2 regions of the Methylotenera mobilis JLW8 genome follow, and region 1 is predicted to be linked to the other one. Evidence: predicted binding sites of a transcription regulator. Region 1 holds the regulator's gene; the other holds the start of a gene.

Region 1 (3,429 bases):
GCAGCCTCGCCTTTGAGCAGCACGCCAAAGCCTTGCACTTCCATAAATACACCGTGCACACTGATAGTCTCGGCCATAGCCTGCGCCAGAAAGTGGCTCAAAATATCCATGAGCTCAGGGCTGCGTAAGGTAGAGGTAAATAACGGAACGTTGTGCTGGTTGGCGGCAGCCAACAAGATATCCAGTACATTTTCACCATTAGCCACAATCACAGCGGCTAAATCGGTGGAAAATAAATTATTAATTGCACGTTCAGCATCTGCACTAGGCAAGCTGGTCAGATAATCCATCTCGGCACAGCCCAATACCTGCACCCGGTTAGGATGTACAAAATTAAGGTGTCCAATTAGAGCCAGAGATGGCTTGGTAACTGTTTCGCTAGTGAGAGTATTTGACCCGCCGTCGAGTCCTGCAACCCAATTTAATTTGAGTTTACGGCGGGTTTGTTTGAATAGCTCAGCGACGTTGAATTGAGCCATATTTAAGGTAACAAAAAAGAATTAAATACTAGAAAAACTCAGTCAATGTTTTGATGCTTTACCGCACCATTCGCTTTGTGATGATTGGTATTTTTCTCTTTATGTTTCACCACTTGACGGTCAAGCTTGTCGGTCAACATATCGATGGCACTATACATATTCTCATCTTGGCATTCTGCGTGTAAATCATTACCAGGCACATGCAGTGTAGCTTCAACCTTTTGAGCCAGCTTTTCGACACTCATGGTCACCTTGACATCGATCACATGATCAAAGTGATTGCTGATTTTAGTTAACTTACTGGTGACATAGTCACGTAAAGCGGGCGTAATTTCTAAATGATGACCTGTTAATTGTAAATTCATGACTTGCTCCTTTTGAAAATATTCCGCAAATATTAATTCTTAGAGGTTCGTGATTAAGACTTACAGAACAATTTCAGTTTACAACTTTTCATTCGCTCTGTGGCAAGGAATTCAACAATTTTTTACGTAGATTTCAACAATCAACTTATAAGGATTTTCTTAAGCTTGCTGGCGCGATATTCATAGACTCACGATACTTGGCAATCGTGCGCCGCGCGACCACAATACCCTGTTTAGCCAGCAAATCTGTAATCTGATTATCCGAGTATGGCTTCCTTGGATTTTCTTGATCCACCAACTGCTTAATCAGGGCGCGAATGGCGGTTGCCGAACAAGTGCCGCCAGCATCGGTCGCCACTGAACTGCCAAAAAAGTACTTAAGTTCAAAAATACCGCGCGGTGTCAGCATGTATTTATTGGTCGTCACGCGTGAAATTGTTGACTCGTGCAAATCAAGCTCATCGGCAATCTCTCTTAATACTAGCGGGCGCATGGCAACTTCACCATACTCCAGAAAGTTGCGCTGTCTATCTACAATCGCCTGCGATACACGCAAAATGGTAGAAAAACGCTGCTGGATATTCTTAATCATCCATTTGGCTTCCTGCATCTGACTTTGCAGGTACTGACTGGAACTATCACGATTGCGCTTCAAGATACCAGCGTACAGCTGGTTGATCTTCAGTTTAGGAATCACACTGTCATTTAAGCTGGCAATCCAAATGCCTTTGACCTTTTTCACAATCACTTCATGCTGGATATAGTGCTCTGAACCTATATGGCTAAAAGCACTGCCAGGGCGTGGATTTAAACTGGTAATTAGTTGCTGCACCTGCTTTAAGGTAGCCTCATCACAGCCTAGTTCTTTACGCAATTTCACAAAGTCACGCGAGGCTAACACTTGCAGATGGTGCTTAGCCACCAAATCAGCCATCGCCAAATGCGGTGTAGATTTCGGCAACACCGCAAGCTGCAGTAGCAAGCACTCACTTAAGCTGCGCGCACCTACGCCTGGTGGATCCAAATGCTGCACATGACGCAACGCTGTTTGCAACTCTATCGCATCTATCTCCAGCTCTTCTGGCATCAGCTCGGCAATTTCCTCCAGGCTTTGCTCCAAGTAACCATCATCATTAATGCTATCTACTAGCATCAACGCAAGCGATTGATCGCGCTCGGACAAGGGCATCAACTTTAACTGGGACAGCAAATGCTCACGCAAACTGGTCTGCAAAGTTTCCTGCGGCTTGAAGTCACTGTCATCATCCGCCGGCATGGTGTTTTCATCCCAACGGCTGCCGTTGGAAAACTCATCAAACTCATCATTAAACTCAGCCGAAAACGTGTCTGCGTAATCTGTGCTTGGCACATCAAAATCAGCCGTATCGGACACATCCGCAACACTTGCATTTGCAGACTCTGCGCCATTGAACTCACTCGCAGATTCCGCATACTCAGCATCAAAATTTTCAAACTCAGGCTTAGCCTCTGCAGACTCAGGGCTGGTAGCAGATAAGTCGGCTCCGTCAGCCACCGGCTCTACGGCGTTGCCGTACTCATCCTCGGTGTCGTCACCCCGTTCCAGCAGGGGATTAGTTTGCATCAGCACATCAATTTCTTGATTCAGCTCCAGCGTTGAAAGTTGCAACAGGCGAATCGCCTGCTGCAACTGCGGCGTCAGCGATAGATTCTGTGAAAACTTTAGTTGTAACCCTTGCTTCATAGGCGGAAATCTTTACCCAAATACACTTCACGTACGCTTTCATTGGCCACAATCTCACTTGGCACGCCTGAAGCAAACACATGGCCTTGATTCACAATATAAGCACGGTCGCAAATACCCAAAGTTTCACGCACGTTATGATCAGTAATCAGCACGCCAATATTGCGCGCACTTAAGAAGCGGATAATTTGCTGGATATCAATCACCGCAATCGGATCAATGCCAGCAAACGGCTCATCTAACAAAATAAAACTGGGGTCTGATGCCAAACAGCGTGCAATTTCTACACGGCGGCGCTCGCCACCAGACAGACTCACCGCGGCACTATCGCGGATATGCGTGATGTGCAACTCTTCCAGCAGCGATTCCAAACGGGCTGACATTTCGTCTTCAGGAATGTCCTGCAACTGCAGGATAGCGAGAATGTTTTCAGACACCGTCAATTTACGGAAAATGGAGGCTTCCTGCGGCAAATAGGACAAACCCATCCTAGCACGCATATGAATCGGCAAATGACTGAGCTCCGTGCCATCCAAGGCAATCCTACCGGCGTCCAGCGCCACCAAACCCACTATCATATAAAAACTGGTGGTTTTACCCGCGCCATTCGGGCCAAGCAGCCCGACCACCTCACCACTTTTAATCGTTAACGAGATGTCCTGCACTACCGTACGGGCACCGTAGGATTTACGCAAACTTTCTACAGTTAATTCGCTCATCTTTGTTCACTTATCATGGTTTACTTATCATGCAATTATCGCTTCAACACTATTGTGCAGTACCGGCATTTCTACTGACTTCCAAAGTACGGCTGAACCTTGTGTCTTTCACCGTAGGGATTGGGCCAGTAGAGGTCTCAGGC
Region 2 (3,429 bases), 530 kb from region 1:
GCTATGATGCTGAGCTGGATGAACTGCGGGCGATACAAACTAATCATGGTGAGTTTTTGCTTAGTTTTGAAGCTGCAGAAAAAGAGCGCACAGGTATTACCAACCTCAAGGTTGAGTACAATAGTGTGCATGGCTTCTATATTGAAATGAGCCGCACGCAGGCTGAGTCTGCACCTGCGGAATACAGGCGCCGCCAAACGCTCAAAAATGTAGAGCGCTTTATCACGCCGGAGCTAAAGGCGTTTGAAGATAAAGTATTAAGTGCGAATGACCGTGCTTTAGCCCGTGAAAAAATGCTGTATGAGCAAGTACTGGCAGAGCTTGGGCAATATATCTCGGCATTACAAACCAATGCAGGTGCAGTAGCAACGCTAGATGTGCTGTGCTGCTTTACTGAGCGTGCCATTAGTTTAAATTATGTAGCGCCTATGTTCACGACAGAGGCAGGAATAGAAATCGTCAATGGACGCCATCCGGTGGTTGAGCAGATTTCCCAGGCCTCAGGTCAGCCATTTATCGCCAATGATGTGGTGCTTAGCCCCTATCGCCAGCTGTTATTGATTACCGGCCCCAACATGGGCGGTAAATCTACTTTTATGCGGCAGACTGCATTGATCGTACTACTAGCGTACTGTGGCTGCTACGTTCCGGCAACAAGTGTGAAAATAGGCGAGATTGACCGCATCATGACGCGCATTGGTGCATCGGATGACTTGGCGGGTGGACGCTCTACTTTTATGGTGGAGATGACGGAAACTGCCAATATCTTGCATAACGCGAGCGATAAGAGCTTAGTGTTGTTGGATGAAATTGGTCGTGGTACCTCTACTTTTGATGGCTTGAGTTTGGCTTGGGCAGTGGCCAAGCAGCTGTTAGAGAAAAATCGTGCCTATACTTTATTTGCCACGCATTATTTTGAGCTGACACGCATAGTGGACGAGTTCAAATATGCCGCCAACGTGCATTTAGATGCAGTTGAGCATGGCAACAGCATTGTATTTATGCATAAAGTAGAAGAGGGTGCCGTCAACCAAAGCTATGGTTTGCAGGTGGCACAGTTAGCGGGCATTCCTAAGCCCGTTATTAGTGCAGCAAAACGAAAACTCGCCCAGTTGGAGCTCAATCAGGTGGCAAGTCAAGACGCATCTACAGTGCCGCAGGTGGATATGTTTATGCACACCGAGCCAGCGGCAGAAGCACCGCTGCACCCAGTGTTGGCGGAGTTAGAATCACTGCAAGTGGACGACCTTACTCCTAAGCAGGCGCTAGACCTGCTATATCATTTAAAAGCCGCCGCCAATCAGGTTTAACAGCCCCAGAAACAACTACAACATCAATAACTAAAAGCTAAAAGCCTGGCAATCAAACTCGACAATCTAGCCTAGCTTTAAGCTTGGTAGTTGGGCTAACGCTAGGTAAGCAACGTATATTTCCTTTCTGCCAATTTTGCAGCAAATGTACGTATGCGCCACAGCGCAGGCCTTGGTCACCAATAGTGCTTCATCTTGGTACAAGCGCGTGCATGCGCACTCAATTTGTGCAAACTCCTAATCTTTAATTAGTTCCCTGATTCCCTCAAAATGTTGCGTTAAAAAATTATATTTGATGTAAAACAATTGCTTATGGTATTTTTTAATAGTTGGCATAGCTATTGCTTATACTAGTTCAAATGATAAGGTTTTAAGCTGCTATGTTAAAAGTGATGATCGTAGATAATAATTTGGAGCGCATTAAGCCACTGAAGCAATCTTTGCTCGATAGTGGTTACGATGTAATTGCGCATCTGAGAGATACCATCAATTTAAATGATGCATGCAGTAAGTTGCAGCCGGATGTGGTGGTGATTGATACGGATTCTCCCAGCCGTGACACATTGGAACATATTTGTGTGATGACGATGAATGATCCGCGCCCGGTGATGATGTTTACGCATGATGGTGACAAAGAGCAGATTAAATTGGCAACGCAGGCCGGTGTGTGTGCTTATGTGGTGGGTACTTTACCTAATGAGCGCTTACAGCCCGTGATTGATGCAGCAGTAGCTAGATTTGAAGAGTTTAAGAATTTACGTGTTGCCTTGCAAGAGGCAAACACTAAGTTAAGCGAACGTAAGGTGATTGAACGTGCAAAAGGTTTGATCATGAAGCAACGCAACGTTGATGAAAACGAGGCTTATAGCATGTTAAGAAAGATGGCGATGGAAAAGCATACGCGCATCGGTTCTTTAGCAACACAAATTGTAGAGGCAGCAGAATTGCTGCTTTAGCAGAGCAAATTAAGCACTAGGTAGTACTTGAGTATAAAAGCCCAATGGTGGGCAGTTAACTCAAGCAATAAAAAAACTAAGCCAATGGTGGCTAAGATCAAGTAATACAAGACAAAGGCGTCTTGATAAGCAATCAACTCTCTATGCATGGGTTGGTTTAACTTATCAGACGCCTTTTTTTATACATTTTTTAGATTGTTAGTATTATTTTAGGAGCGCTAAGATGGGCAATGACAATACAAGTAACAAAGTAAAAACACTTGATCAGCAACCAAATGTAGTCGTTGATCCGGCACGTCGTGATTTTTTTAAAATGAGCGCAATGGGCGCATTTGGAGCAGCGGCAATGATGGGTTTAGTGCCTAATGGTATCCGTACACAGGCATATGCAGCAGGCTCTGATGCCCCGGAAATTAAAGAAGTAAAAATTGGTTTTATTCCATTGACAGATTGTGCACCGATTGTCGTAGCTGCGGAGATGGGTTTTGATAAGAAGTACGGTATCAAAATTACTCCATCAAAAGAGGCGTCTTGGGCTGCTGTGCGCGATAAAGTAGCTAATGGGGAGTTACATGCAGCCCATATACTTTACGGTATGGTGTACGGTGTTCAGCTTGGAATTGGTGGTCAACAAAAAGATATGGCAGTGCTTATGGGTTTAAACCATAACGGCCAAGGTATTACACTTTCTAACCAATTGAAAGAAAAAGGTGTGAAAGATGGTAGAAGTCTAAAACGTTTACTTGATAACGAAAACCGCGACTATACCTTTGCGCAAACTTTCCCAACCGGTACACATGCAATGTGGTTGAATTACTGGCTTGCTGCGAATGGCATCCACCCACTGAAAGATGTTAAAAATATCGTTGTGCCTCCACCGCAAATGGTAGCAAATATGCGAATTGGTAACATGGATGGCTACTGTGTTGGCGAGCCTTGGAATGCAAGGGCTATCTTTGATAAGGTTGGTTTCTCAGTTGCTACTTCACAGGATATTTGGACTGATCATCCAGAAAAAGTATTGGGTACAACAGCAGAGTTTATGGAGAAAAATCCAAACACTGCTAGAGCAATGGTGATGGCGATTCTTGAGGCTTGTCGCTATATCGATGCAACAGAGAACCGTGCAAAAGTAGCTAAATTGATTTCAGGTAAAGCTTACG

What was found. The regulator sigma-54, encoded in region 1, starts transcription at its own class of promoters, with help from an activator protein. The targets are predictions, from matches to a motif close to TGGCACNNTTCCTGCT.
Region 2: a site for sigma-54 is predicted at 1,641-1,656, ahead of MMOL_RS08400 (ANTAR domain-containing response regulator). Genes of this name have one in related genera too.

The regions. Positions count from the first base shown of each region.
Region 1 covers NC_012968.1:2,339,751-2,343,179, forward strand. Annotated here, with positions in the region: gene hprK (HPr(Ser) kinase/phosphatase) at 1-479, opposite strand, end outside; gene hpf (ribosome hibernation-promoting factor, HPF/YfiA family) at 518-844, opposite strand; gene MMOL_RS10945 (RNA polymerase factor sigma-54) at 990-2,567, opposite strand; gene lptB (LPS export ABC transporter ATP-binding protein) at 2,564-3,286, opposite strand; gene lptA (lipopolysaccharide transport periplasmic protein LptA) at 3,336-3,429, opposite strand, start outside.
Region 2 covers NC_012968.1:1,807,603-1,811,031, reverse strand. Annotated here, with positions in the region: gene mutS (DNA mismatch repair protein MutS) at 1-1,310, shown strand, start outside; gene MMOL_RS08400 (ANTAR domain-containing response regulator) at 1,691-2,266, shown strand; gene MMOL_RS08395 (CmpA/NrtA family ABC transporter substrate-binding protein) at 2,490-3,429, shown strand, end outside.